Regions from separate parts of the Streptomyces sp. KL116D genome, predicted to be linked through region 1. Evidence: predicted binding sites of a transcription regulator. Region 1 holds the regulator's gene; the other holds the start of a gene.
The links. Region 1 encodes HspR, which represses chaperone genes until heat shock. Its sites were predicted from a motif close to TTGAGNNNNNNNNNCTCAA; they were not measured.
Positions count from the first base shown of each region.

Region 1 (14,877 bases):
CGTCGTAGGAACGGAATGACAGCGTCAACCGTGATGGCCGACCGAAGAATCTGAGGAGACCGCCCCATGCCCGCGCCCCGCGACGTGCAGGACTCCACAGCTCACAGGGACACCGGATTCACGCTGCGGATCCGCTCCCGGCACGACGACCGCGGCGCCGTGCCGGATGCCGATCCGGCGCCGCACCACGATGACGTCGGGGTCATTCTCGTCAAGCAGAAGGCGCCGGATCATCTGGAGCTCACGCTGCCTACCGCCGCGCTGCGGCGTCTCCTGCAGCACGAGACCGATCCGTCGACGACAGCCCCGGCCGCGGTGATAGAGGGCACGGTCCTCGAAGGCCTGGACAAGGTCAGGGAAGCCATCGAGAAGGCGATGGCCGAGGCCACGACGGAGCTCCTGACCGTTCAGCCGGGCGGCAACAGGCCGCCCGAAGCCCTCGTCGAATCCCTCGCCCGGGACCAGGCTCTCCTGGCCAGGGGCGGGCGCATCCGCACCCTCTACCAACACACGTCTCGCCACTCGCTGCCGGTGCTCGCCTACTTCGAGACCCTGGCCGGCGATGCGCAGGCGCGCAGCCTGAACGAAGTCACCGAGCGCCTCGTGGTGATCGACCGGCGGGTGGCGTTCGTTCCCGCGAGCAGCGACCGCAGCCACGCCCTCGAGATACGCAACCAGCCACTGGTCGGCTTCCTCACGACCGTCTTCGACCGGCTGTGGGACCTGGCGACCCCGCTGTACCCCGAAACCGCCCCCCAGCCGTCACTGGGCGGTCTCACCGTCCGCCAGCAGGCCATTGCGAACCTCCTTGTCACGGGCCTCACCGACATGGCCATCGCGGAACGCCTCGGCATGAACATCCGCACCGTCCGCGTCCACATCGCCAAACTCGCCGCGGCCCTCGGCAGCGAGAGCAGGGCTCAGCTCGGCTACCTCATCGGCCGGTCGGGGATTCTGGATTCGGAGCGCTGAGGCGTCAGACCCGGATCCGACCTCCCGAGGAAAGCAACGGGCCGGGTCCGCGGGAGCGCTCCCGCGGACCCGGCCACCAGGACCCGCCCCGAACTAGTGCGTGAGCCCCGCCTCCGCACAAGCCGTCGCGAACTTCGCGGTGCAGATCTCCGAGACCTTGAAGATCTTGTCCTTCACCACGGTCTGCTTGATGTTGTCCCGGGTCAGCGCGACCACGCTCACGCTCGCCGTACGGATCTGCTGCGTCGTCGGGCTGTCCGTGCGGTCCATCGCGAGGGCCTCGAACTCGATGGTGCGGCCCTGCGCGACCCGCACCGCCATCTCGGCGGCCGTCGCGGCCTCCTCCGGGTAGGGCTTGTACACGCTCATGTACTGATCGCCCGCCAGAATGCGCTGGACGGCGGCGAGTTCGGCGTCCTGGCCGGTGATCGGGGGCATCTTCGTGACCCCGGCCTCCTTCAGCGCCTCGATGATGCCGCCCGCCATGCCGTCGTTGGCGGAGTAGACGCCCGCGATGTTGTCCGCGCCGATCGCCGCGATCGCCTGCGCCATGTTGGCCTTGGCGTTCTTCGGCTTCCAGGCCACCGTGTCGTACGACTTCGCGATGGTCACGGAGTCGGCCAGTTCCGCGCGGGCGCCCGCCTTGAAGTCGGCGGCGTTCGGGTCGGTCGGCGAGCCGTTGATCATGACGATCTTGCTGGCCTTGGTCGCCTTGTCGCCGAGGGCCTCGACGAGCTCCTTGCCCTGGGTCTGGCCGACGAGCTCGTTGTCGAACCCGATGTAGGCGTCGACGGGGCCCTGCGCCAGCCGGTCGTAGGCGATGACGTGGATCCCCGCGTCCTTCGCCTTCTGCACCGACGCGGCGATGACCTTGGCGTCGACGGCATCGACCAGCAGCGCGTCGACCTTCTGGTCGATCATCTTCTGCATCTGCTGGTTCTGCAGGTCGGCGTCCTGGTCGGCGTTGGCGTAGAGAAGCTGTCCCTTGCCGTCGGTGAGTTCGGCGATCTTCTGCTTGATGATCGGCCGGTCGAACTTCTCGTAGCGCGCGGTCTCCTTCTCCGGAAGCAGCAGACCGATCTTGACATCGTTGCCCTTGCGCACGGGCGCGCTGCTGTCGCTCTCCCCGCCGGGCAGCACACCACCGCAGGCCGATAGCGAGACCACCAGGACGGATGCGGCACCGGCCATGGTGGCGGATCGCATTCGCGTGTTCATTACGGATACCTCCCTGACGTGGCCGCGACGGTGCGACCGAGGTGGCTCGAAGCCAACTCGGCCGCCCACACGGGGTCAAGAGGTGAAGCAACACCGCAATGAAACCGGGTCCATTACTTCCCTACATGAAGGCAGATACGGCTGATTCCGGACATCCACCCCCGGCCGTCACGGATTCTTCACGCTCCGGCGGGCACCCGGTCCAGGAAACCGTGCACCGCGCTGATCCGCCCGTCCTCGTCGAGCTCGACGACGTCGAACCCGGCGACCGGCGCGGACCCGTCCGCCTCCGACACCAGCTCCCAGCCGAACCGGGCCAGCCGGTGGTGCCCGTCCACCGCGCCGAGCTGCCGGAACGCGAACCCCGGGAACTGCTCGTGCGCCGCACCGATCACGGCCGCGATCCCCTCGTGCCCGGCGACCTCGGCCAGCGGGTCGGTGTACGTGCCCTCCTCGGTCCAGGCCGCGGCGACGGCCTTGGCGCGCTCCTCGGGGGTGCGCGCGTTCCAGGCCTCGAAGTAGCGGGCGACGGCGGCGGCGTGAATGTCGTGTCCGGTCATGGCGATCGGCCTCCAGTCGTGCGTCGTGGACGTGCGTCATGGGATGCGCGTCATGGGATGTGCGTCATCGGACGAAGGGGCCGGAGCCCGGTCGGAGTGCGCCGCCCGGGTTCCGGTGACTTCAGACTGCCGGGCGGCGGGCGGAGGTGCGATTACGCGCGAGGTAATGCGGAGCCCGCGGGCGCCGACCGGGACCGCGGCGGCATCGGCTACCGCGTCCGCCGGCCCTGAGCACGCTCCGGCCGTACGAGGTCGAGTTCGGCCCACACCGTCTTGCGCGGGCTCGGCCCGCCGGTGACGCCCCAGCGGTCGGCGAGAGCCGCCACGACGACGAGCCCCCGCCCCGACTCCCCCTCTCCAGCCCGGACCTGGGGCCGCCGATCGCCCCGGGCGTCGGCGACCTCGATGCGCAGGACGTCCCCGGCGACGTACAGACCCAGCCGGAAGTCACGTCCGGGCAGACGGCCGTGCGTGACGGCGTTCGCGGCGAGTTCCGCCACGACGTACGCCGCATCGTCGAGGACGTACACGAGTCCCCAGGTGCGGAGTTGTTCGACCGCGAGGAGGCGCGCGAGGCGGGCCGCGCGAGGCGTCGGCGACAGCTGTTGCGTGAAGTGGCGTGTGGTGTGCGGGAGTTCGGCGGTTTCCTGGTTCACGTCACTCAGCGTGGCCGGACGCTTCTACGCTCACCAGCGACACGGCCGTCGCGTACGGCGACTGTCCAGCTGCTGTCCAGAGCTGTACAGGCTGTCCAGCGGTACGTACGGGTACGGACGCTGACGGAACGTGGGCGGGGAGTTCGGCGGACTGGAGGTGCGCGGGATGACTGGGGCGGCGACGGACGGTGACGGCTGGGAGATCGAGCCCGGCGACGAGCAGGGGGCCGCGGTGATCGCGCTGGTGGGGCGGTTGCTGCGGGCGCGGCGGGAGGCGGTGGGGATGCGGGTGCCCGAGCTGGCGTCCGCGATGGGGTACGGCGAGGGGATCGTCTACAAGGTCGAGAGCGGGACGCGGATTCCCCGTCCGGAGTTCCTCGACAAGGCGGACGAGGTGCTGGCGGCCGCCGGGCTGTTCAGGGAGATGAAGGCCGACGTGGCGGAGGTGCGGTACCCGAAGAAGGTGCGGGACATCGCGCAGATGGAGGCGAAGGCGGTCGAGCTGACGTCGTACTGGAACCACAACCTGCACGGTCTGTTGCAGACGCCCGAGTACGCGCAGGCGCTGATCTCCATGTGGCGCCCGGCATTGGCAAGCGAACAGATCGAGCGAGGAGTGTCCGCTCGCGCGGCCCGCAAGTCGGTCTTCGAGCGCGACCCCGCGCCCAACCTCAGCTTCGTTCAGGAAGAGGTGACCCTACGGCGCCCGATCGGAGGGAGGATGGTGTTGCGGCGACAGCTCGAACACCTCCTGGAACTCGGCCAGTTGCAGCACGTCGAGATCCAGGTGATGCCGACGAACCGCAGGGACCATGCCGGGATGAGTGGGGAGATGGAGGTGCTGAAGTTCAGGGACGGAACCGCGATCGGACGCTGCCACGGCCTCTACGCCGGACGGCCCGTCTCCGACCCGAAACACCTCCGCGTCATCGAACTCCGGTGTGGCATCATCCGGGCTCAGGCGCTCTCACCTGGAGAGTCGCTGGCCTTCATCGAGCGAGTGCTGGGAGAGGTATGAACCGCGAACCCGAACTGGCCTGGTTCAAGAGCAGCTACAGCAGCGGCAGCGACGACCCCAACTGCGTAGAGGTCGCCCACACCCCCGGCACCACCCACGTCCGCGACTCCAAGCAGGACCCCCGCACCCCCCACCTCACCGTGTCCGGTGCGGCCTGGGCGGACTTCGTGGCGTACGCGGGCGGCAACTGAGCTAGCCCTGGTACTCGGTCAGGTCGATCGCGTACAGCCGGGACCCCCCGGCCTCCCCGGTGAAGTCCATCCCGAGCTTCTCCAGCACCTTCGCCGACGAGGTGTCGCCCTCCGCCGTGACCGCCACGACCCGGTCGATCCCGCGGTCCTGGAGGGCGAACTCCAGGGACGCGTGCGCGGCCTCGGACGCGTAGCCCTGGCCCCAGAACGCGCGGCCGAGCCGCCACTGGATGCCGATGTGGCCCGCCACCGGCGCGGGCGCGTCCGGCACGTACAGGCCGACGGCGCCGATGAGCTCGCCGGGCCCGAGCAGCTCCACGGCGAACAGGCCGAACCCCTCGTCGTCCCACTCCTCCTCCCAGCGCTCGATGTCCTCGGCGGTCTCGTCGAGGGAGCGCGGGTCGCCGTCGCCGACGTAGCGCATGACGGCCGGGTCGGCCTGGATGTCGGCGAGCGGCGCCAGATCGTCGTCGGGCAGCCAGCGGCGCAGGAGGAGGCGAGGGGTGCGGATCTCGGTCATGGGTCCATCCTGCGGCATGCCGTGCGAGGACTCCGCCACGAGGTCGGCTGACGCGCGAAGGGGCCCGGAGTTCGGGAAGAACTCCGGGCCCCTTCGACGACACGACGTCAGTCCTGCGGCCTCTTCGGCCGCCAGACCACGAGCGCGCTCGTCTGCTGGACCTCCTGGTAGGGCACCAGGTCGCGGCGGTACGAGGCGTGCACCGCCGCCTCACGTTGCTGCATGGCCGCGGCGGCTCCCTCCACGGCGGCGGAGAGCTCCGCCACCCGGGACTGCAGCGCCGCCACCTGGTTCTCCAGCTCGATGATGCGCTTGATGCCGGCCAGGTTGATGCCCTCGTCCTGCGACAACTGCTGGACGGTGCGCAGCAGTTCGATGTCGCGGGCGGAGTAGCGCCGGCCCCGGCCCGCGGTGCGGTCGGGGGAGACCAGGCCGAGGCGGTCGTACTGGCGCAGGGTCTGCGGGTGCAGGCCGGACAGTTGAGCCGCCACCGAGATCACGTACACCGGGGTCTCGTCGGTCAGTTCGTACGGGTTGCTTCGTCGACGGCCGTCCATCTGGCTCAGGCTCCCTTCGCGGCCTGGAACAGTTCTGCCCGCACATCGGTGTCCTCAGTCGCCTTGCGGTACGACTCGAGGGCCGAACGGGCTTCGTCGTCAAGGTCCTTGGGAACCGCGACCTCGACGGTGACCAGCAGGTCGCCGCGCGTGCCGTCCTTGCGGACCGCACCCTTGCCACGGGCCCGCATCGTCCGCCCGTTCGGCGTGCCCGGGGGCAGCTTCAGGGTGACCGGCGGACCGCCGAGCGTGGGCACCTTGACCTCGCCGCCGAGCGTCGCCTCCGGGTAGGTGACCGGGACGGTCACCGTGAGGTTGTCGCCCTTGCGGCCGAAGACCGGGTGCGCGTCGACGTGCACGACGACGTACAGGTCGCCCGCGGGGCCGCCCCGTTCGCCGGGAGCGCCCTTGCCGCGCAGGCGGATGCGCTGGCCGTCGGAGACGCCGGCCGGGATGCGCACCTGCATCGTGCGGGAGGACTTGGCGCGGCCGCTGCCCTTGCAGACCTCGCAGGGGGTCTCGGCGATGAGGCCGCGGCCCTTGCAGTCCACGCAGGGATCGGTGAGGGAGAAGCCACCGCCGCCGCCCCGCGAGACCTGGCCGGTGCCGACGCAGGTCGGGCACACGCGCGGCGTGCCGTTCTTGTCGCCGGTGCCGGAGCACGCCTTGCAGGGGGCCTGGGAGGACATCCGGAGCGGGACCGTGGCCCCGTCCACCGCCTCGGTGAAGCTGAGCGTCACCTCGGACTCGATGTCCTGGCCGCGGCGCGGCTGGGTACGGGTGCCCGTGCCCGCGCCGCCCCGGTTGAACAGGCCGCCGAAGACGTCGCCTATGCCGCCGCCGAAGCCGCCCTGGCCGCCCTGGCCCTGGGCGCCGCCGCCGAAGAGGTCGCCCAGGTCGAAGTTGAACGAGCCGCCGCCCGCGCCGCCGGGACCGGGGCGGAAGCCGCCGTTCCCGAAGAGCGCGCGCGCCTCGTCGTACTCCTTGCGCTTCTTGGGGTCGCCGAGGACGTCGTTCGCCTCGGAGATCTCCTTGAAGCGCTCCTCCGCCTTGGGGTTGCCCTTGTTGGCGTCGGGGTGGTTCTCCCGGGCGAGCTTGCGGTACGCCTTCTTGATCTCCGCGTCGGTGGCGTCCTTGGGGACGCCGAGGACCTTGTAGTAGTCCTTCTCGATGAAGTCCTTGGTGCTCATCGGCCTCGACGTCCCTCCTCACTCACATCAGTTGCCGCGTCTGCGATGTCAGCCCTCGTCCGGGCCACCGCTCTCCTTCTCGTCGGCCTCGGTGTCGGCCGACTCGGCGGCGGTCTCCGGCTTGACGGTCTGCGCACCCGGCTGCGGCTCGGCGACCGCCACCCGCGCGGGGCGGATGGTGCGCTCGCCGATCCGGTAACCCGGCTGCAGGATCGCCACGCAGGTCGTCTCGGTGACGTCCGGTGCGTAGCTGTGCATCAGGGCCTCGTGCACGGTCGGGTCGAAGGGCTCGCCCTCCTTGCCGAACTGCTGCAGGCCCATCTTCGCGGCGACCGTCTCCAGGGATTCGGCCACCGACTTGAAGCCGCCGACGAGCTCGCCGTGCTCACGGGCACGGCCGATGTCGTCGAGGACCGGGAGCAGCTCGGTCAGGAGGTTCGCGACGGCGATCTCCTTGACCGTGACACGGTCCCGCTCCACCCGGCGCCGGTAGTTCTGGTACTCGGCCTGCAGGCGCTGGAGGTCCGTGGTGCGCTCGCTGAGTGCGGTGCGCACCTGGTCCAGCTGTGCCGTCAGGGCAATGTCCGATGCGGACTGCGCGGAGGCTGCTGAGTCCCCGGCCGGGGCCGCCCCCTCCCCCTTCTCGGGGGAGGCGGCGGTCTTCGGCTCGGCGTCGTCGGAGGTGGCGCCGGAGGGGACGTCAGGCTCTTCGCTCTCGCTGAAGCCCGGGGTCTCCTCCGTCACGCGGCACCGTCCTTGCGGTCCTCGTCGACGATCTCGGCGTCGACGACGTCGTCGTCAGCGGCCTTGGCGTCGCCCTGCGGGGCACCGCCCTCGGCGCCACCGGCGGCCTGCGCGCCCTGGGCGTCGGCGTACATGGCCTGGCCCAGCTTCTGCGAGACGGCGGCGACCTTCTCGGTGGCGGTGCGGATCTCGGCCGAGTCGTCGCCCTTGAGCTTCTCCTTCAGCTCGGTGACGGCCTCTTCGACCTCGGTCTTCACGTCGCCGGGGACCTTGTCCGCGTTGTCCGCGAGGAACTTCTCCGTCTGGTAGACGAGCTGCTCGCCCTGGTTGCGGGACTCGGCGGCCTCGCGGCGGGCGTGGTCCTCCTCCGCGTACTTCTCGGCCTCTTCGCGCATCCGGTTGACCTCGTCCTTCGGCAGCGAGGAGCCACCGGTGACGGTCATCTTCTGCTCCTTGCCCGTGCCGAGGTCCTTCGCGGTCACGTGCATGATGCCGTTGGCGTCGATGTCGAAGGCGACCTCGATCTGCGGGACACCGCGCGGGGCCGGCGGCAGACCGGTCAGCTCGAACATCCCGAGCTTCTTGTTGTACGCCGCGATCTCGCGCTCGCCCTGGTAGACCTGGATCTGCACGGACGGCTGGTTGTCCTCGGCCGTCGTGAAGATCTCGGAGCGCTTGGTCGGGATGGTCGTGTTGCGCTCGATGAGCTTCGTCATGATGCCGCCCTTGGTCTCGATGCCAAGAGACAGCGGGGTGACGTCGAGCAGCAGGACGTCCTTGACCTCGCCCTTGAGGACACCGGCCTGCAGGGCGGCGCCGATGGCGACGACCTCGTCCGGGTTCACGCCCTTGTTGGCCTCGTTGCCGCCCGTCAGTTCCTTGACGAGCTCGGCGACGGCCGGCATGCGGGTCGAGCCACCGACGAGAACGACGTGGTCGATCTCGGAGAGCTGGATGCCCGCGTCCTTGATGACGTTGTGGAACGGCGTCTTGCAGCGCTCCAGCAGGTCGGACGTGAGCTGCTGGAACTGGGCGCGCGTGAGCTTCTCGTCCAGGTGCAGCGGGCCCTCGGCGGACGCCGTGATGTAGGGCAGGTTGATCGTGGTCTCCGTGGAGGAGGACAGCTCGATCTTGGCCTTCTCGGCCGCCTCGCGCAGGCGCTGGAGCGCCATCTTGTCCTTGCCCAGGTCCACGCCGTGGCCGTTGTTGAACTGCTTGACCAGGTAGTCGACGACGCGCTGGTCCCAGTCGTCACCACCGAGGTGGTTGTCACCGTTGGTGGCCTTCACCTCGACGACGCCGTCGCCGATCTCCAGGAGGGACACGTCGAAGGTGCCGCCACCGAGGTCGAAGACGAGGATCGTCTGGTCGTCCTTGTCGAGGCCGTACGCCAGGGCGGCGGCGGTCGGCTCGTTGACGATGCGCAGGACGTTCAGGCCCGCGATCTCGCCGGCCTCCTTCGTCGCCTGGCGCTCCGAGTCGTTGAAGTACGCGGGGACGGTGATGACCGCGTCGGTCACCTTCTCGCCCAGGTACGACTCGGCGTCGCGCTTCAGCTTCTGCAGGATGAAGGCGCTCATCTGCTGCGGGTTGAAGGTCTTGCCATCCAGGTCGATCTTCCAGTCAGTGCCCATGTGGCGCTTGACGGAGCGGATGGTCCGGTCCACGTTCGTGACCGCCTGGCGCTTGGCGACCTCGCCGACCAGCACCTCGCCGTTCTTCGCGAAGGCGACGACGGACGGCGTGGTCCTGGCGCCCTCCGCGTTCGTGATGACGGTGGGCTCGCCGCCTTCGAGAACGCTGACGACGGAGTTAGTCGTGCCCAGGTCGATGCCGACCGCACGTGCCATTTCAATTCCTCCAGCTGACTACTTGAGTGGATCTGACTCAAGACTGCAACACCACCCCCCTCGCCGTCAACAGACCTGAGTCCCATCCGCTCAACTTTTATCCTGCGCTTATGGGCAGACTTCCAGGAAAACGGCTCTGAGCTGCGGTTTCATCGCGACCCTACGGTCACTTTTCGCCCGCCAGATACGACAGCGCGGGCTTCGCGGGGGAGCGCAGAGCCCGCGGACGGGTCCCCCGACGCCTCGATCGAAACCGGGCGATCAGCCCGAGCGGGATGCGACGGAGATCCATGGGCGCGTCCTGGGTTTCATGGCCGGCCCGACGGAGGACGGCCGGGTCGTTGGGCGGTTCCGCCAGGCCGAGAATAGAGACTTATGCGCTGAATGTCCGTAAAGCGCAACGTAGGGAGGACGCGTGGAAGCACCCCGGGTAGCCGTCCTGATGACCAGTCACAACCGGCGCGCCGACACCCTCGCCGCCCTCGACGCCCTCACCGCGCAGCGCGGCCTGCCGCCCGGCACCCGCGTGCGCGCCCACCTCGTGGACGCGGGCTCGACGGACGGCACCCCCGAAGCGGTCCGCCGCGCCCACCCCGGCACCCAGGTGACGGTCGTCGGACCCGACGTCTACTGGGGCCACGGCATGCGCCTGGCCAGCCGCAACAGCCGCGCCGCCGGCAGCCCCGAACCCAGCCACCAGCTGTGGCTGCACACCGGGGTCCGGCTCGCCCCGGACGCCCTCGCCCAACTCCTCGACACCTCGCGGAAGTTCGCCGACCGCGCGGTGATCGTCGGAGCAGTCCGGCACGACGGCGCCACCACCTACTCCGGCCGGCGCGGCCACTCCCTCGCCCTGGTCGAACCGAGCGGCCGGCCCGAGCCCTGCGACACCTACAACGGGCACGTGGTGCTGCTCCCCTGGGCCGTGCGCGAGCGGGTCGGCGACATCGACAAGGTCTTCGTGCACGGCATGGGCGACTACGACCACGGGTTCCGCGCGCGCCGGGCGGGCGTCGCCGCGCACGTCGCCCCGCGCCACGTCGGCGACTGCCCCGCCGGCCCGGCCGCCGCCCTGCACGGCTCCCGCGAACCGGGCATCGGGGTGCGCGAGGCGCTGCGCCGCCGGACGTCGCCGCGGGAGCTGCCGGTGCGGCCGTGGTGGGTCTACTGCTGGCGGCACACGGGCGTACGGGCGCCGGTGCTGATGGTCTCGCCGTACGTGACGACGGTCGTACGGGCGCTGGCCGCGAGCCGCGCCGCACCGTGACGGCGCGGCGCGCGGCGGCCGGTCACAGCTCGTCGTTCTCCGGGTCGTACGCGTTGTACAGGTGCTTCGGCAGCGGCTCGTCCTCGCGCAGCGCCTCGAACAGCGCCTCCGCCTGGTCCTCGACCGGCGTGTACCGGCCCCAGTAGTCGGGGTGCTCGACGCTCGGCACGGTGACGATGGCGGTGCGGCCCTCGGGGACCTGGCCCGCGCCCTCCGCGAGGCCGTACAGCTCGCTGAGCGAGTCGAGGCCCTTGTCGGCGGTGAGCGAGGACGTGACCGCGTGCAGCGCCGGATACAGCCGGGTGGTGTGCGAGAGCAGGCCCTCGTCCCGCACCCGGTCCATCAGATCGCGCACGAACTCCTTCTGCCGCTCGATGCGCTGGAGGTCGCTGCCGTCGCCGACACCGGTCCTGCCCCGCACGAAGACCAGCGCCTGGGCACCGTCGAGGTGCTGCTCGCCGCGGTCCAGGACGAGGTCGCCGCCCGGCACCCGCATCCGCTCGGGCACCTTCACGTCGACGCCGCCGAGCGCGTCCACCACCTTCTTGAACCCGGTGAAGTCCAGCACGAGGTGGTGGTCGACGCGGACGTCGGTCAGGTCCTCGAAGGTACGGATCGCGCAGGCCGCGCCGCCCCGCTCGAACGCCCAGTTGAACTGCGCGTACTCCGGTTCGCTGCGCTCCCCGTCGGGCAGCCGGCAGTCCGGGATGTCGACCATCAGGTCGCGCGGCACGCTCACCAGCGCGGCCCGCTTCCGGTCGGCCGACAGGTGCAGCAGCATCGTCGTGTCGGAGCGCTGGCTGTCCTTGGTGGCCTCGATGTCCGAGCCCATGATCAGGATGTTCTGCGCACCGGGCCGCAGCGCGGCGGGCCGTCTGCCGTGGTCGGCGTCGAGGGCCTGGTCGGTGGCCTCGTCGGTACGGATGTTGCCGTTCAGCCGGGCGTACGCGAGGGAGCCCGCGCACAACGCCGTCACCAGGAGCACCGCGGCGCCCAGCGCGCTCCGGCGCACCCACCGGCGGGCGAACAGCCTCCTGCGCAGCAGCCGCAGTTCACGCAGTGCCATGGAGCAGCCCTTCCGCGCCGTGCGCCGGCGCCAGCGATGCGTACAGGGCCGTGGTCCGCTCGACCCATGCCTCCTCGCCGTACCGCTTGGCGTAGACGCCCCGGCAGTGCGTGCGCAGCGTGGGGAAGATCCGCTCGGCGGCGGCCAGCGCGGCGGGCAGCGAGGCGTCCCAGCCGGTGACGGTGCCGGTGCCCTCGGCGCGCACCACGCGCGGCAGCAGGGAACCCTCGAAGGCGAGCACGGGCAGCCCCGCCGCCAGCGCCTCCGGATAGCCGAGTGGCACCCCGTCCGGGCGGCGGCCCGGGAGGACCGTCCCCCGGTACCCGGGCAGGGAGCGCCGCAGCGCCGTCCGCTCGACGGACCCGAGGAACCGCACGGACGACGGCGCCGCCGCCCGGCACTCGCCCTCCAGCGGCCCGGTCCCGAGCACGTCGAGGCGCTGTTCCGAGGGCCAGCGGCGCAGCAGGTCGAGGATGCCCCCGTCCTGTGTGAGGCCGCCCGCGAACACCCAGGCGTCACCCGCCTGATCGGGTCCGGCGTCCGGTGCGCCCTCCACGTCGGGAACGAAGTTGGGGACCAGCGCGATCCGCTCCTCGGGCAGCCCGGCGCGCACGTACGTCTCCCGGCTCCGCTCCGACAGGACCACCACCCGGTCGGCCCGCCGCAGCAGCGGGTTCTCCCGCACCCCGCCCCGCGACGACCAGGCGAGCGGCAGGGTCGCGAGCCGCGAGCCCCGGTAGCAGCCGTGCCGCAGCCCCGCCCACCGGTCGCCGTCCAGGCAGCGGGTGCACGGCGCCCCGTCCCGGTACAGGACGGCGGCGGCGCACAGCGGCCGGTAGTTGTGCAGGGTGGCGACCAGCGGTCCGGTCCACTCGGCGGTCCAGGCACGCCCGAAGTTGGGGAACAGGTTGTGGACGTGCACCACGTCGGGCGCGAGGGCGCGCAGCACGGGCAGCGGGCTGCGGCCGTGCCCGGTGGCCACGGTGACCGCGCACCGGGCCGCGTACCAGGGCGCGTGCTGGAGGTCGTCGGTGCGGGCGGCGACGAGGTGCACGTCGTGGCCCGCGCGGGTGAGGGCGGCGGCCTGGTCGAGGACGGACTCGTTCGCGCCGCCGGGCACCGACGAGCCGTGGAAGCTGTGGACGAGCGCGATCCTCATGCGAACGCCGCCCCGGACCGCACGAGGGCCAGATCGGGCCCGAACTCACCCGCTCCCGCGAGGACCTCGGGCAGTTCCGGGGCGTGGTCCACCTGGAGCAGCACCCGCTCGCCGGGCGCCACGACGTCCTCCCACACCTGGTCGAGGCGGCGGGTCCAGGCGCCGTCCCGGTCGCCCAGCGCGTACGGCAGCACCTGCCAGGCCGCGTCGCGGGCGGCGGCCCTGCGGACCCCGGCGCGCACCCCGCCGAACGGCTCGAAGGACACGATCCGCCCGCGGTACCCGGACCGGCGCAGGGCCCGTCCGAAGACACCGTCGTGCGCGCCCGAGGCGAGCACCAGGTCGATCTCGTGCCGGGTGAGTTCACGCACCAGTGCGCGCGTCCGGCCGAAGTTCAGCATGTCTCGCTCCCTTACGAGTACGGCCCTACGAGTACTGCTCCTGCGAATGCGGCTCCTGCGGGGTACGGCCCCTGCGCGGCGGTCCGCCGGGAGCCGGCCCGGCGCCGCGCGCGGTGGTGCGCGGTCGTGCGCGCGGCAGGCGTCGGCGGCGGATCAGCCCCGCGCCAGATCGACGGACTCGGCGGTCCCCGCGGCCCGCACGCCCCTGACCTGTCTGCGGGCGCCGTAGACCGGCACCCGCAGCAGCAGCACGACGGCCACCGAGGCCGCGCCGACCAGCCCCCACACCACCGGCACGCCGACCGCGCCCCGGTGCAGCAGCACGGCCGTCGACGTGCCGACGGCCGCCGCGACGCCGAGGACCACCGCCGCCCCCGGCACGGTCAGGCCGAGCCGGCGCAGCCGGTGCGCGATGTGGTCGGTGCCGCCGCGCAGCAGTCCGCGCCCGGCCCGGCGCCGCGAGACGACGACCAGGACCGTGTCGGCGGTGGCCACGACGGTCACCGCGAACAGGGAGGCGAGCGAGGCGGACGCCTCGTGCTCGACGTTCACCAGCAGCGCCGAGCAGGCCACGAGGAACCCGGTGAACAGCGATCCGCAGCCGCCGAGGACGATCCGCGCCGGATGCCAGTTGTGCATGAGGAAACCGGTGAGCGAGGCGGCGAGCAGCCCCAGGACCACCGCGAGCGGACCGAGCCCCTCCGCCCCGGCACACACGCACAGGCCCAGCGCGGTGACCACGCCGACCACGCCCATCGCCCCGTCGGAGTTGTCGAGCAGGTTGAAGGCGTTCGTCACGAAGACCACCCACAGGACCGCGAGCGCGCCGACGGCGAAGCCCAGGTGGGTGCCGTGCACGACCACGCTCGCGGCGCCCGCCTCGACGATGATCCGGGCCCGCGCCCCCATCGGCCGCAGATCGTCGAGGAAGCCGAGCAGGGCGACCGCGGCGGCCGCGAGCAGCAGCGTCCCCGTGGTGGAGCCGAGCGGTACCAGCCCGGTGGCGGCCCCGGTCGCCGCGACCGCGCCGGTCGCCGCCGCCACGGCCACCCCGCCGAGGTGCGGCGTGGGCCGGCTGTGGGGCCTGCGGCCGCCGGGCCGGTCGACGCCGAAGGAGGTGCGCAGCGCCAGGGCGCGCAGCCCGGCGGTCAGGGCGGCGGCGAGCAGCAGCGCGGTCGCGGCGGCCGCGATCCCGAACAGCACGTCAGGCCCGGGCCGCGGCGGGCGGGAAGGACATCGGGGTGGTGGGCGGGAAAGACGGCTGAGTGGTGGGCGGGAAGGACATCGGGGCGGCCGGTCCCGGGAAGCCGCCGCCCGTGCCGCTCACGTCGACGAGTGCCGCGTCGACCATCTCCTCGATCCCGGCCCGTGGCGCCCAGCCGGTGAGGGCGCGCAGCGCGCGGGTGTCGGGGACGCCGGCCCCGTACGGGACTTCGGCCCCGTCCTCGTCCTCGGCCCCGGTCTCGTACGGGACGAAACGGAGCGGCGACGGTGAGCCGGAGCGCTCG
Region 1 covers NZ_JASERH010000126.1:99,282-114,158, reverse strand. The annotation lists gene RBJ77_RS46590 (LuxR C-terminal-related transcriptional regulator) at 1-19, shown strand, start outside; gene RBJ77_RS46585 (helix-turn-helix transcriptional regulator) at 67-972, shown strand; gene RBJ77_RS46580 (sugar ABC transporter substrate-binding protein) at 1,066-2,190, opposite strand; gene RBJ77_RS46575 (nuclear transport factor 2 family protein) at 2,370-2,750, opposite strand; gene RBJ77_RS46570 (ATP-binding protein) at 2,960-3,406, opposite strand; gene RBJ77_RS46565 (helix-turn-helix domain-containing protein) at 3,573-4,424, shown strand; gene RBJ77_RS46560 (DUF397 domain-containing protein) at 4,421-4,615, shown strand; gene RBJ77_RS46555 (GNAT family N-acetyltransferase) at 4,617-5,135, opposite strand; gene RBJ77_RS46550 (heat shock protein transcriptional repressor HspR) at 5,243-5,692, opposite strand; gene dnaJ (molecular chaperone DnaJ) at 5,698-6,882, opposite strand; gene grpE (nucleotide exchange factor GrpE) at 6,931-7,626, opposite strand; gene dnaK (molecular chaperone DnaK) at 7,623-9,476, opposite strand; gene RBJ77_RS46530 (glycosyltransferase family 2 protein) at 9,892-10,743, shown strand; gene RBJ77_RS46525 (LCP family protein) at 10,766-11,809, opposite strand; gene RBJ77_RS46520 (glycosyltransferase family 4 protein) at 11,796-12,968, opposite strand; gene RBJ77_RS46515 (hypothetical protein) at 12,965-13,369, opposite strand; gene RBJ77_RS46510 (MraY family glycosyltransferase) at 13,523-14,572, opposite strand; gene RBJ77_RS46505 (NAD-dependent epimerase/dehydratase family protein) at 14,574-14,877, opposite strand, start outside.

Region 2 (14,877 bases), on a different contig from region 1:
CCTGGTCGACGGCCCGGTCCAGGTCGGCCAGCGCGTGGGCGCCCGCCCCGGCCCTGACCGGGATGCGGTCGGCCAGTTCCTCGGCGAGGCGGTGCAGTTCGGTGATGGCCTTGGAGTACGCCCGGTGCGCGGCCAGGGCGGAGCCCTTGCCGGTGAGGGCGGAGCGGCGGACGGCGGCGACCTCGCCGATGGTGCGGCGCAGCGATCCCGTGGCGTCGACGCGCAGCTCCTCGACCTGCCGGTCGACGCGGGCGCTGCGGTCCTCGCTGAGCCCCTGCCCCTTGGGCCGTCCGGCGGCGATGTAGGCGGTGACCTCGTCGCGCTCGTCGGCCAGGGAGTGCGACAGGGCGAGCGCCCGCTGGGTCCGTGCGGCGTCGTCGACCAGCACCTGCGAGTCCGCGGCCCGCCCCGAAGCGGCGATGACGACGGGTGCGCCGGCCCCGGCGACGGCGGCGGCCACCACGGCGACGGCCACGATCAGCCGCTTGCGCACCTTGGTCCGCCTGCCCTTGCCCACGGGAGGCGTGGCGACGGGTGAACCGGCCAGGGGCGCGCTCGGCCGGGACGAAGGATCAGCGGCCGGGACCTCCTCAGCCACCCCGGACGAGGTGCCGTTCAGGCCACCCCCGGACGACTGAACACCACCCGACTCACCCAGCCCACTGGCCCCACTACCGCCGGAGGTGTTCCGCACCTGGTGCTCGCATTCCTGACTCGTCCTACCCATGGGCCCGGGTGACGGTCCGTCAACGCGCGCGCCCCGCTGGCATGGCTCCTGACCATTCCAGTGCCGGTGAGCAGGGGGCGCACATCACCTGGCCCGCCACCCGAAGGAGTGAACATCGAGCGGGAGTTGAGGGGCAAGTTCCCTGCATACGGCCATCCACTCGGCACAGCGCGCCGGTTGGACGTCCTTCACAGGCTTTGGCAAGATGCCCCGCCACGTCTCTGCGGAGTTGATCATTCCGCCCCAAAACCGGCGCCCGACCTGCCAGTACGGACCAACTCGCACGCTTCCGACACCCTTGTGAAGGGCTCGTGCAGACTGGCCGGATGCGCATCGAACTGAGCACCGAACCCGGGGACCCTGCCCGCCCGAACGAGGACTACGCGTCGGTCGCGGTTCCGGCCTCCGGGCAGGGCGGATCACTCGTCGTCCTCGACGGGGTCACACCCCCGCCCGGCGACGACGGCTGTCTGCATTCCGTCCCCTGGTTCACGGCCCGGCTCGGTGGCGCGCTGGCCGAACTGTCCGCTTCGCGGCGGGATGTGACGTTGCTTGACATCCTGGCGGCGGCCATCGCCCGTACCGCCGACACCCATCGAGCCACCTGTGACCTTTCTCACCCGCGCACTCCGCAGGCAACCGTCGTCCTCGCCCGCTGGGACGCCGACCGGGTGGAGCATCTGGTGCTGTCCGACTCGGCGTTGCTCGTGGAGGCGCCCGACGGCACCGTCACTCCGCTGCTCGACGACCGTCTCGACCGGGTCCCGCGCTCGTCCCTGGTCTCGAACGAGGTGGCCGACGCGACCGTGCGCAACAAGGAGGGCGGCTTCTTCACGGCGGCCGCGGACCCGTCGGTCGCGGCCCGAGCGGTGACCGGCACGCTCCCCCGCGCCGAGGTCCGCGCCCTCGCCGCACTGACCGACGGCGTGACGCGCTGGGTGGAGAAGTTCCACGAGGGCGACTGGGCCGACCTGTTCGCCCTCGTCCGCAAGGAGGGCACGGAGGCGACACTGGCCCGCGTCCGCTCCCTGGAACTCGCGGACGCGGAGTCCCGCACGTACCTGCGCCGCGGCAAGACCCACGACGACGCGTCGCTGGTGTACGTGGAGTTGTGAAGGCCGGCGCCCCGGGGCCCGGCTATTCGTCTCCGGCGTTCAACTGGTGCAGCAACCGCGCCAGTTCCGCCACCTCGCGCCGGTCCCACCCCGCCAGCTGCCGCACGTACCGCATCCGGCGGGCGTCGCGCACCTGGCGGAAGTCGGCGCGGCCGCGGTCCGTGAGGGAGACGAGCCAGGCGCGGCCGTCGGCCGGGTCGGGTTCGCGGGCGACGAAGCCGAGTTCCTCCAGGGCGCGCAGCTGGCGGCTCATCGTCGCCTTGCCGACCCCGATGTAGGCGGCGAGTTCGGTGGCCCGCTGGGCGCCGCACTCCTCCAGGCGTACGAGGAGTCCGTACGCGGCGGGTTCCAGGTCGGGGTGGACCTCGCGGGCCATCTCGCCCGACGAGGCCCTGGCGCGCCGCAGGAAGACGGTCAACTCTCGTTCCAGGGCCAGGAACTCGTGGTCCACACCAGTCGGCCCGGCGGCAGAATTCGCGTCGCGTTCCGCGTTCCGCCGCTCGCCGTTCCCGTCTTCGCGCACGTCAGCACCCATGGCCAGAGATTCCCCGGGTTTCCCGATTCTGAAAGTTTTCGCCAATCGCCGCCATTGCCGCAGCTCCGTCAGTATTTCGCAGGAGTAGACCAACGGCAGCATCCAGGCCCCCTTCCCTCCCACGGGTCTACATGCGTAGCGTCATGCATGGCATGTCCATTCCAGTCACGCGTACTGACATGTCGACAGACCCCCATGCACATCGCACAGCAGTCGCACAGCAGCCGCACAGCACAGGTCCCCGATCAGTGATTCCTGATCCCCCACGAGGCCTTCGGAGGCATGCAATGCCCGTGCACAAGCACAGACCGACCGGCCGTCGCCGCCTCGGCGTCGCCGGAACCCTCCTCGCAGCACTCTCCCTCCTGTTCACCCTCCCGAGCGCGGCCCAGGCCGCCGACGTCCCCCAGCGCGGTGAGGCCTTCATGGGCATCGGCGTCGCGGCGCACGACGGCGACACCGGCAAGCCGCCGGTCTCCCGCGCCGTGCAGACCGAGGGCGTGGACGTCAGCAGCCACCAGGGCAACGTGGCCTGGTCGACGCTCTGGAACAGCGGCGTGAAATGGGCCTACGTCAAGGCCACCGAGGGCACGTACTACACGAACCCCTACTTCGCGCAGCAGTACAACGGCTCGTACAACGTGGGCATGATCCGCGGCTCCTACCACTTCGCGACGCCGGACACGACGAGCGGCGCCACCCAGGCCAACTACTTCGTGGACCACGGGGGCGGCTGGTCGAAGGACGGCAAGACGCTGCCGGGCGCGCTCGACATCGAGTGGAACCCTTACGGCGCCGCCTGCTACGGCAAGACGCAGAGCGCGATGGTGACCTGGATCCGGGACTTCGTGAACCAGTACAAGGCCCGTACCGGCCGCGACCCCGTCATCTACACGGCGACGAGCTGGTGGACGCAGTGCACCGGCAACTCCAGCGCCTTCTCCTCCACCAACCCGCTGTGGATCGCCCGGTACGCCTCCGACCCGGGCACGCTCCCGGCCGGCTGGGGCTTCTACACCATGTGGCAGTACACGTCGTCCGGCCCGACGGTCGGTGACCACAACAAGTTCAACGGGGCGCTCGACCGCGTGGTCGCCCTCGCGAACGGCTGACCTCACGCGCGAAGGCGGCCGGGCTCCCCCCTCCGGGAGTCCGGCCGCCGTCCGCTCACCTCAGCGGGTCAACTCGGCGACGGCGCTCAGCACTTGCCCGCCGGGCGGTCCCGCTTGACGAGGTTGGTCTCGCCGGTCGTGCCGTCCAGCCACAGCACCCGCTTGCCGGTGTCGGCGGCCGGGTAGACCTGGTCGCCGCGGTTGCAGGAGACGCGCTGGGCGCCGCCCTTGCCGTCGGGCGCCACCTGGTACAGCTTCGGCAGCGTCTCGTTGGTCCACCACGTGGCCGGCGGCAGCGTCAGGACGGTGACGGCGTCGTCGGAAGCGGTCAGCTGGTACGCGTACAGCGACGTGGCTCCCGTCTCCGGGACGATCGTGGTGCGGGCGGTGCCGTCGGCGTTCGCACGCATCACGGCGGCCTGGCCCTGGTCGGTGCCGTCGCCGTCCTCGACCCAGAAGACGCCGTCGTCGGTGAGGGCGGTCTGGCCGATGCCGACGACCGCGCTGCTGTCGACCGGCATCAGCTGCGTCGTGTCGGTGGCGGTGTCGTAGACCTCGACGCCCAGCTTGTACCCGTCGGACTCCGCCCACATCTTCGCGTAGGCGATCTTGCCGTCACGCACCGAGGTCAGACCGGTGACGCTCAGGGGGTTGGGCGCGAGCTCCTTGGTGGCACCCGTCCTGATGTTGACGTAACGGGCCTGCTCGTAGCCGGTCCGCGGGTTGACGTAGGAGTACACGAGGACGTCGCCGTCGAGCTCGACCGACGTGACGTTGGCGCCGATCCCGTCGACGACCTTGTCGAGCCCGCCGGCCAGCGGGCGGACGTGGATCTTCACCGAGTCGTAGGCGAACTCCGCCCAGGCCACGTTCTTGCCGTCGGTGCTCGCGTAGACGTTGTAGTTGCCGTTGTTGGGGCTGACCTGGTGCGGGGCGTCCTTGCCGGTGCTGCTGCCCGCCCACACCGAGTACGGCTCGCTGCCGTCCTCGTTCGAGCGGGACAGGGCGTAGGTGCCGCCGCCCGCCGAGACGCCGGTGCCGGCCACGTTGACCTCGGACAGCACGGTGTCCGTGTCGGTGCCGAGCTTCGACTCCCAGCCGGGCACGATGCCGTGCCGGGCGAAGGCGCCCTGGACGGTGGAGAGCTGGGCCTTGGTGGCGCCCAGTTCCTTCGCCGCGGCGAGCACCGCGGCGCGGCCCTCGGTGAAGCCGTCCAGCGGCGTCATGTACGCGGACAGCGCGCGGTAGACGATCTGGTCGGAGCGTTCGGCGCCGAGGCTCTTGCGGATGTCCCACAACGCGCCGGAGAAGATCGGCGAGTTGAGGTGCACGCCGCCGCTGTCACCGCGGTACGAGGTGCCGACGAGGTCCTTCGCCGTGGTGAGGTCGTTGTTCAGGTCGCGCAGGGCGCATTCGCGCGGGCCGAGCGTGGTGCACAGGTCCTCGCCGAGCAGACCCGAGTCCGGATCGTCCATGGACTGGCCGTTGGCCTCCAGGTCGATGGCGTTGCCGAAGTAGTCGGCGATCGCCTCGTTGATGGCGCCCGACTGGCCCGCGTAGACGAGGTTCGCGGTGTGCTGCACCACGCCGTGCGTCATCTCGTGGCCGACGACGTCGGTGTCCGCCGAGAAGGTGCGGTAGTCGCCGCCGCCCTGGCCGTACACCATCTTGGTGCCGTCCCAGAAGGCGTTGTTGTACGGCTGGCCGTTCGCGGTGACGCCGACGAGCGAGTACATGTACCCGTCCTTGTCGTCGAGCCCCTTGCGGCCGAAGTGGCTCTTGTAATAGCCGTACACCTTGTTGGCGGCCCAATGGGCGTCCACCGCACCGGAGTCGGTGAAGTCCGCGCCGAGGTCCTTGGTGTCCGACGTGAAGGCCTTGGCGCCGCTGGGCCAGACGCCGGAGGCGCTGGAGACGTCGATCCCGCGGGCGTCCCACGTCTTCAGCATGGGGCCGACGAAGGGGTTGGCCGGGTCCCGGAAGCCGTAGTCGATCATCTGGTAGACACCCTTGGTGTCCTTGTACAGATTGAGGTCGGCCTTCGCGCCGTTGTAGCGGACGCCGGTGCCGTTGACCACGGAGACGTCACCCGCCGGGTTGGGCGGCCAGTCGGCCGGCCCGGCCGCGTCGCCCGTGGCGCCGGAGGCGGCGGCCGTCGACCCGAACGTCTGGATGCCGCTGTACTGGAGCAGCGGGAAGCCGGAGTGCGCGTCGACGTACACCTCCTGCTTGACGGCGGTGCCGTCCGCCGGGTCGGTGCCCGTGACGGTGATGTGCCGGGTGAGCACGCCGGTGCCCTGCGGCAGGATCGTCACGTCGCCGGCCGTGCCGGTGAGGGGCGTCGTGTCGAGCTTCTCGCCCTTGGCCGGGGCGCGCAGCGGACCACCGCCCAACTGCGTGCGGACGGCGGCGATCGCACGCTGGACCGCCATCTTCTCGGAGACCTTCGGGGTGACCGAGTCGAGCTTCAGCTGCGTGAAGTAGCTGCCGGAGGTGCCGGTGACGGTCCGTCTGCCGTCCTTCTTCGTCATCCGGACCACGTACTGGCCGCCGAGCACCTCGACGCCCCGGTACTTCTGCTGGAGCCGGACCGTCTCCTTGCCGCCCTCGCTGTCGGTGGACACCGTCGCGAGGTCCTTCGCCGAGGTGTCCGCGATGTGGTAGCGGCCCTTCTTCGCCTTGAGGTGGCCGCGGGCGGCGTCGGCCGCGGCGCCGGTCGCCGGGACCTCCTCGTCCAGCCCGGTCACCAGCGACGGGGTGTCGGTGTCGGGGCTCGCGGTGGTGGCCGCGGCCGGCGGTGCGGGGTCCGCGTGGGCGGCCGTCATGCCGGTCACGAGGAGCCCGGCGGCGGCGAGCAGCGCCGCCACGCCCTGGCCGACGGCTATGCCGCCCGGCCGGTCTGCTCTGTTTCTACGCGCTGAAGTCCGCACGTCTGATCCCTTCGCTGCCATCGGCGGGTGAACGGAAATCGGATGCGGACATGCAAAGGCCGCGGCACGGCCGTGAACAATGCGTTGCCGGTGCTTACTTGTGTACGTGCACACTTGTGTGGCCTGCACGGACCGGGCGAGAATCGCGCCGTGGGACAGGCCGACGTGGACGCGCAGTGGGAGGCCCTCGGGCTCGGCGCCGACGGGCTCCAGGTCTACGAAGCGCTGCTCAACCGGCCGGGGCAGCCGTCCCGTGCCGCGCTCGCCCGCTCCCTCGGCCTCCCGGTCCGCCGGGTCGCGGCCGCCCTCGACCAGCTCGCCGCGCACGACTTCACCCGGCCCGCCGGCGGCTCGGCGCTGCCCCGGCCGGTCGCCCCGGCGACGGCCCTGCGCAACATGCTCCACCAGCACCAGGCGCAACTCCTGCACCGCTCGGCGGAGCTGGAGGAGCTGACCGGGTCGGTGGACCGGATGTCGGCGCAGCTCCTGAGCACGGCGCAGGATCCCCGGGAGATCGGCATCGAGACCGTGCGGGGCGGCCCGGCGATCGCCGAGCGGGTGGCGGCGCTGCTGATGTCGGCGCGCGAGGAGGTGGCCCTGATCGACCGGCCGCCCTACGCCTCCAGCCAGCCCGACGGCATGCCGACGCCGCTGGACATGGGGGCGCCGGTGCGGCGCGGGGCGCGGGTGCGGGCCATCGTCGACCGGGAGGGCCTCAGCTTCCACGGCCGGGCCCGCGGGCTGAACGAGCTGGCCGAGCAGGGGGTGCAGATCCGGCTGGGCACGGACCTGCCCACCAAGATGTTCACCGTCGACCGGCGCGTCACGCTGCTGCCGCCGACCGACGCGGCGGACCCGACGGCGTCGGCGCTCGTGGTGAGCGACGCGCTGCTGGGCAACGCGCTGGGTCCGCTGTTCGACGCGCTGTGGGAGCGGGCGGTGCCGATCGGGTCCGCCGAGCGGGAGCGGATCACCGACGTGGACCGGGAGTTGCTGACGATGCTCTCCTCCGGCCTGAAGGACGAGGCGATCGCGCGGCGCCTGGACATCCACGTGCACACCGTGCGCCGCCGGATCACCCGCCTCATGCAGGAGCTGAACGCGCAGACCCGCTTCCAGGCCGGGGTGCAGGCGACGCTGCGGGGCTGGCTCACCGTCTGAGCGCCACAAGCCCCGGAACGCCGGAAGGCCCGGACCCCCTGCGGGGCCCGGGCCTTCGTCGTCCGGCCGCGTCCGTCACGCAGCGACCGGAACCTCCAGTCCCGACGAGACGGGCGCCAGGGCCAGTTCGAGGACCTGGCGCACGTCCGTCACCGGGTGCACGTCCAGCTTCTCCAGGACCTCCGCCGGGACGTCGTCCAGGTCGGCCTCGTTCCGCTTCGGGATGATCACGGTCGTGATCCCGGCGCGGTGCGCGGCGAGCAGCTTCTGCTTGACGCCGCCGATCGGCAGCACCCGCCCGGTCAGCGAGACCTCGCCGGTCATCGCCACGTCCGTACGGACGAGACGTCCGCTCAGCAGCGACGCGAGGGCGGTCGTCATGGTGACGCCCGCGCTCGGCCCGTCCTTCGGGACCGCGCCGGCCGGGAAGTGGATGTGCACGCCGCGCTCCTTCAGGTCGGCGACGGGCAGCTCCAGTTCGGCGCCGTGCGAGCGCAGGAAGGAGAGCGCGATCTGCGCGGACTCCTTCATGACGTCGCCCAACTGACCGGTGAGGGTCAGTCCGGCCGCGCCGGTCTCCGGGTCGGCGAGGGACGCCTCCACGAAGAGCACGTCACCACCGGCACCGGTCACCGCGAGTCCGGTCGCCACGCCCGGCACCGCCGTGCGCCGCTCGGCCGGGTCCTGCGCCGACTCGGGCACGTGGTGCGGCCGCCCGATCAGCGCCCGCAGATCACCCTCGCCGACCGTGAACGGCAGCTCCCGGTCGCCGAGTTCGTGCTGTGCGGCCACCTTGCGGAGCACCCGGGTGACGGCCCGCTCCAGGTTGCGGACGCCGGCCTCCCGCGTGTACTCGCCGGCCAGCTTGCGCAGCGCGTCCTCGCCGATGACGACCTCGTCCTCGCCCAGGCCCGCGCGCTCCAGCTGCCGGGGCACCAGGTGGTCGCGGGCGATGACGACCTTCTCGTCCTCGGTGTAGCCGTCGAGGCGGACCAGCTCCATGCGGTCGAGCAGGGCCTCGGGGATGGCTTCGAGCACGTTCGCCGTCGCGAGGAACACGACGTCGGACAGGTCGAGTTCGACCTCCAGGTAGTGGTCGCGGAAGGTGTGGTTCTGCGCCGGGTCGAGGACTTCGAGCAGGGCCGCGGCCGGGTCGCCGCGGAAGTCGGAGCCGACCTTGTCGATCTCGTCGAGGAGCACGACCGGGTTCATCGACCCGGCCTCCTTGATGGCGCGGACGATGCGGCCGGGCAGCGCGCCGACGTACGTACGCCGGTGGCCGCGGATCTCCGCCTCGTCACGCACGCCGCCCAGCGCGACGCGGACGAACTTGCGGCCCATGGCGTGCGCGACGGACTCGCCGAGCGACGTCTTGCCGACGCCGGGCGGGCCGACGAGCGCGAGCACGGCACCGCCGCGCCGTCCGCCGACGACACCCAGACCGCGGTCCGCGCGCCGCTTGCGCACGGCCAGGTACTCGGTGATGCGCTCCTTCACGTCCTGCAGGCCCGCGTGCTCGGCGTCGAGGACGGCCTGGGCGCCCTGGATGTCGTACCGGTCCTCGGTCCGCTCGTTCCAGGGGAGTTCGAGGACGGTGTCGAGCCAGGTCCTGATCCAGGAGCCCTCCGGCGACTGGTCGCTGGACCGCTCCAGCTTGTCGACCTCCTTGAGGGCGGCCTCCCGGACGTTCTCCGGCAGGTCGGCGGCCTCGACGCGGGAGCGGTAGTCGTCGGACTCCTCGCCGTCCTGCTCGCCGTTGAGCTCGCGCAGCTCCTTGCGGACGGCGTCGAGCTGACGGCGCAGGAGGAACTCGCGCTGCTGCTTGTCGACGCCCTCCTGGACGTCCTTGGCGATGGTCTCGGCGACGTCCTGCTCGGCGAGGTGCTCACGCAGCTGGGCGGTGGCGAGCTTGAGGCGGGCGACCGGGTCGGCGGTCTCCAGGAGCTCGACCTTCTGGGCGGTCGTGAGGAACGGCGAGTAGCCGGAGTTGTCGGCGAGCGCAGAGACGTCGTCGATGGCCTGGACGCGGTCCACGACCTGCCAGGCGCCACGCTTCTTCAGCCAGTTCGTGGCGAGCGCCTTGTACTCCTTGACCAGTTCGGTCACGGCGCCGGGCACCGGGTCCGGCACGGTCTCCTCGATCGTCAGGCCCTCCACCCACAGGGCGGCGCCCGGGCCGGTGGTCCCGGCGCCGATGCGGACGCGGCCGACGCCGCGGATCAGCGCGCCCGGGTCGCCGTCGGCGAGGCGTCCCACCTGCTCGACGGTGCCGAGCACCCCCGTGTTCGCGTACGTGCCGTCGATCCGTGGAACAAGCAGCACCTTCGGCTTGCTGGGTCCGGTACGGGCGGCGGCCTGTGCGGCCTCCACCGCGGCGCGTACGTCGGTGTCGTTCAGGTCCAGGGGCACCACCATTCCGGGCAGCACGACCTCGTCGTCGAGCGGCAGCACGGGCAGGGTGAGCGGGTTGGACGTCGAAGCCATGATCTCCCCTTCGGCAGTCAAGTTGAGCTATGTCGACTCAATGCACGGGAGCTTCCGGATGTTCCCCGACAGGTGTTCGCTCTGAGCGATCACCTCTGTCGCCAGGAAAAAGGCGGGCAGTAAGGTTCAGTCACCGATAGAGACCATTACTTCTTCTGAGGGTGGCCATGGTGAGCGGCGACGAGCACGTACGGAACTGGGTCGACGGCTGGGTCCTCTCGCGGGGAGCCGCCCCGCCGCTCGTCGAGCCCTGGGGCTACACGATCCACGTGGGCCTTGAGCAGCACGTGGGCCGGCACGTCCTGGGCGCCACGAACGACGACGTGCACGAGGACGACGTGCGCAAGGCCGCCGAGTCGACCCGCGGCCGCGGCTTCCACCTGAAGGTCTTCGCCGACCCGGCGCGGGTGCTGCCGTGGCTGGGCCCGGAGTGGGAGCCGTACGGGTCGGGCGACTGGCTGATGACGACGGACCTGACACCGCGGCCGGCCCCCGACGCCCCTGCCGGATACCGCCTGCACACCTGGTCGCGCGGCGGCGTCGTCCGGGTCATGCTGACCGACGCCGACGGCTCGTTCGCGGCGCGCGGCCAGGTCGCCCCGACCGGCGCGAGCGCGGTCGTCGACCAGATCGAGACGTCCGCCCTGCACCGCCGCAAGGGCCTCGGCACGACGGTGATGCGCACCCTCCACGCGGCGGCGGCCGCCCAGGGCGCGACCCGCGCCGTGCTGGCCTGCACGCCCGAGGGACACCTGCTCTACGAGTCGCTCGGCTGGCGCGTGGTGGCACCGCTGACCAACGCGAAGTACGCAGGCGCGAGCGACTGACCGGCCGGGCCCCGAATTCCTTTGCCGGGGGGTCCCGCGCCGCCCGATACTGCGGTGATGACCGCACCGGCGATCACGCCGACCCGCGCCCAGGAGGCCGCGCTCCGGCACCTGCGCACGGTCGCGGGCGCGGGCCGCGCCGACGCCCTGGCCCGCCTGGCGGCCCACGGCGTCGGACCCGACCTGGCCGAGACCCTGATCGCGGCGCTGCGCGCCCACGCCCGCATCACCCTGAACTTCCACCCGGACCGGCTCCTCGGCGACCGCCGCACCACCGTCGCCGACCGGCTCGCCGCGGACGGCCGCTACCGCGGCCAGTACGAGACGGGCCTGTCGAACGGCAGCCGCACCGCGCACCCCGGCGGACTGCGGGACGGCTGGGAGGAGCAGCTGTTCGCGGGCGCCTACGCGACGGCCGCCGCGACGGAACGGCCCAAGTACGGCGCGCTCGACGTGATGCGGCACGCGGACGGCGCCGCGCCCCGGTTCGGCTCGTGCCACGTGCGGCTGCGCGCGGCGGCGGCCGCACGGGCCACGTTCTGCTTCGGCGACAGTCACCTGGGCCCGGCCGACACCGGCACCGCCGACGCCCTGCACCCGGTCCTCGCCGCGCTCGTCGAGGACGCGGCGCGCAGCGGCCAGTCACTGGGCGTCGCGGGCGCCGACCCGGTCGCGGTGATCCGCGCCCTGCCGCGGTCGCCGGCGCGCGGCCCCGGGCGCTCGCTCGACTTCTACGTCGAGGCGCAGGTGCACGCCGACGTGGACCTGCGCCGGGACGCCGAGGCGCTCGTCCTCGACCCGTCGTTCCGCGGGACGCGCACCGGTGACCTGCTCGCCGGGCTCGGTGTCCCGGTCGAGTGGCACGGCGGGTTCGTGCTCGGCCCCGACGTGCCGGACGAGGACCTGGCCGCCTTCCGCGGCCCGGCGCTGCCCGCGGTCGCGGCCCGGGTGCGCGCGGAGTTCGGGGACGGCGGCGGCATCGACGCGGCCGTCGTCGGCCGGGCCGCCGCGTCCGTGGTCCGGTCGCCCGGGAGCTGGGCGGCGTACGGCGGTCAGGACGACGTCCTGCAGTACGTCAAGCAGCTGTGGCACTGCCTCGTGCGGTTCGGGTCGGCTCGGTGACCGGCCGGCCGGGCGCCCGGTCCGTGCGGGCCCGCCGGCGCCGCACGAGCGGCCACGTCGCTACGCCGATCGCGAGGGCCGTCAGATGCCCCCAGCCGGTCATCGGGTCGGTGAACGCGATCAGGTCCTGGACCAGCATCGCCCCGAACCCGAGCAGCACCCCCCAGCGCAGCCACGGCGTGAGCAGCCCCGCGAGGGCGCCGATGCTGGCGGCGACGCCGAAGCTGATGCCGTAGTCGAGGCGGTGCAGCGAACTGTCCGGGAGGTGGCCGGCCATCACGGACAGGCCGACCGGCACCTCGGTCGCGAGGGTCGCGAGGACGTGGCCGAGGACGAAGACCCCGGCGGTGCGCAGCCCGCCCGTCCGGCGCTCCAGCGCGGTCAGGACCACCACGAAGGCGATCACGAACGGTGACGTGAGCCCGCCCGCGATCCACAGCGCGCTGGCGACGAGCACGAGCGCCGGGTTCTGGGCCAGATGGGTGACGTCGGTGCTGGAGGCCCGCAGGGCGGTGGAGACCGTGTCCGGGTCGGCGAACTCCATGAACAGCGAGGTGCCGACCAGCACACAGGCGTAGGCGAAGGTGAAGGGCGTCCCGGTCGGCGTGGGCAGCAGCCGCCAGACCCGCGGACGGCGTCGCCGGGCGGGCGGCGGGCCCTCAAGGACGGGTGGCCTCGGCTGCGCCGGGACCGCGTCGAGAAGGACCCCGGTGCCGGTCGTCCGCTCGACGCCGGCCGTCACGCCTTGTTCCACGTACGACACGCGGGCACCCCTTCCGTACCGATCCGACCCACGGTTCGCCCCGCCCCGCGGCGCTGTCCATGACCGACGCCACACGCGACCCGATCCACAGCAACCTCACAGCGCCCGGCAGCCTCCGCAACCGTGCGACCACCCTAGACGGGGCCGAAGTCGCCCCCCGGCCGACCACGGTCCGCAAGGATGGCCCGCATGACCACCGCCCCGTACGCCGACCACGACCAGCCCCGAGTTCTGGACCGCCGCACCGGCCCCCACGGCGAGGTGGTGCTGCGGCGGCACGGCGCGCTGCTGCAGATCATCGCCAACGGCACGTTCCTGATGGACACGTCCGACGGACGGTCGGAGCGGCTGCTCGTCGACACCGCCCGGGACGAACTGGGCCCGGGACGCGCCGCACCGCACGTGCTCATCGGCGGCCTGGGCGTCGGGTTCTCCCTGGCCCACGCGGCGGCGGACCCGTACTGGGGCCGCATCACGGTCGTCGAGCGCGAGCGGGCCATCATCGACTGGCACGTCGACGGGCCGCTGCGCGACCTGTCCGCCGCGGCCGTCGCCGACCCGCGCACCGAGATCGTCGAGGCCGATCTCGTCCAGCACCTCCACACGTCGGCGGAGACCTACGACGCGCTCTGCCTCGACATCGACAACGGACCGGACTGGACGGTCACCGAGGACAACGACAGCCTTTACTCGTTTTCCGGTCTCGCCACCTGCAAATCCCGCCTCAGCCCCGGCGGTGTGCTGGCGGTCTGGTCGGCACGGCCCTCCGAAATTTTCGAAGGAACCTTGTGGAATGCCGGATTCCAGGCGGTCCGCACCGAAGAGATCCCGGTTGTCCGGGGCGTACCGGACGTGGTGCACGTCGCAGTACGGGCCGCGTAGCCGACCGGCGGTAACTCCCCGTACGCTGACGTCCGAAACCCAGATCATTCAAGCGTCAAGCGCGTCACGAGGGCGCGCATTCAGGGGCGGGGCGATGGAGCAGACACACACCTCCCACAACGGCAACACGGCGACCCCGGGTGCCCAGCGACGGATCCTGGTCGTCGAGGACGATCCCACGATCGTGGACGCCATCGCCGCCCGGCTGCGGGCCGAGGGATTCCTCGTGCAAACCGCACAGGACGGTCCGGCGGCGGTCGACACGGCCGAGGCATGGCAGCCCGACCTGCTGATCCTCGACATCATGCTGCCCGGGTTCGACGGACTCGAGGTATGCCGCCGCGTGCAGGCTCAGCGACCGGTTCCGGTGCTGATGCTCACGGCGCGCGACGACGAGACGGACATGCTGGTGGGCCTCGGCGTGGGTGCCGACGACTACATGACCAAGCCGTTCTCCATGCGGGAACTGGCGGCACGGGTGCACGTGCTGCTGCGGCGGGTGGAGCGCGCGGCGCTGGCCGCCGCGACGCCGCGCAGCGGCATCCTCCGGCTCGGCGAGCTGGAGATCGACCACGCGCAGCGCCGCGTCCGGGTCAGGAGCGAGGACGTGCACCTCACTCCCACCGAGTTCGACCTCCTCGTGTGCCTGGCGAACACGCCGCGCGCGGTCCTCTCCCGCGAGCAGCTGCTCGCCGAGGTGTGGGACTGGGCGGACGCGTCGGGCACGCGGACGGTCGACAGCCACATCAAGGCGCTGCGCCGGAAGATCGGCGCGGAGCGCATCCGCACCGTGCACGGTGTGGGCTACGCGCTGGAGACGCCGACCCCATGAGCGCCGGGGACCGGGCCCCCCACGAGAGGGCCTTGTACGGGCGACCCCAGCGGCCGCCCCTCAACCCGCACTGGGCGTCGGGCGGGCTGCGCCCCTTCTCGATCAAGGCGAAGCTCGGCACGCTCGTCGTCGTGTCGGTCTTCATCACCACGGGCCTGCTCATGGTGGCGATGTACACGGCGACGGAGCTGCGCTTCATCACGGTGTTCTCGATCATCGCGACGCTGTTGATCACCCAGTTCGTGGCCCATTCGCTGACCGCGCCGCTGGACGAGATGAACACGGTGGCCCGGTCGATCTCCAACGGCGACTACACGCGGCGGGTGCGCGGCGCCGACCGCCGTGACGAGCTGGGCGACCTGGCCGTCACGATCAACCGCATGGCCG
Region 2 covers NZ_JASERH010000115.1:1,256-16,132, reverse strand. The annotation lists gene RBJ77_RS44250 (nitrate- and nitrite sensing domain-containing protein) at 1-517, opposite strand, end outside; gene RBJ77_RS44245 (protein phosphatase 2C domain-containing protein) at 1,054-1,842, shown strand; gene RBJ77_RS44240 (MarR family winged helix-turn-helix transcriptional regulator) at 1,865-2,377, opposite strand; gene RBJ77_RS44235 (lysozyme) at 2,665-3,489, shown strand; gene RBJ77_RS44230 (M4 family metallopeptidase) at 3,576-6,356, opposite strand; gene RBJ77_RS44225 (LuxR C-terminal-related transcriptional regulator) at 6,570-7,580, shown strand; gene lon (endopeptidase La) at 7,656-10,064, opposite strand; gene RBJ77_RS44215 (GNAT family N-acetyltransferase) at 10,232-10,891, shown strand; gene RBJ77_RS44210 (DUF3626 domain-containing protein) at 10,949-12,013, shown strand; gene RBJ77_RS44205 (rhomboid-like protein) at 11,967-12,767, opposite strand; gene RBJ77_RS44200 (spermidine synthase) at 12,966-13,658, shown strand; gene RBJ77_RS44195 (response regulator transcription factor) at 13,753-14,490, shown strand; gene RBJ77_RS44190 (cell wall metabolism sensor histidine kinase WalK) at 14,487-14,877, shown strand, end outside.
Region 2: lon (endopeptidase La) is a predicted target of HspR. The motif match lies at 10,087-10,105, and genes of this name have one in related genera.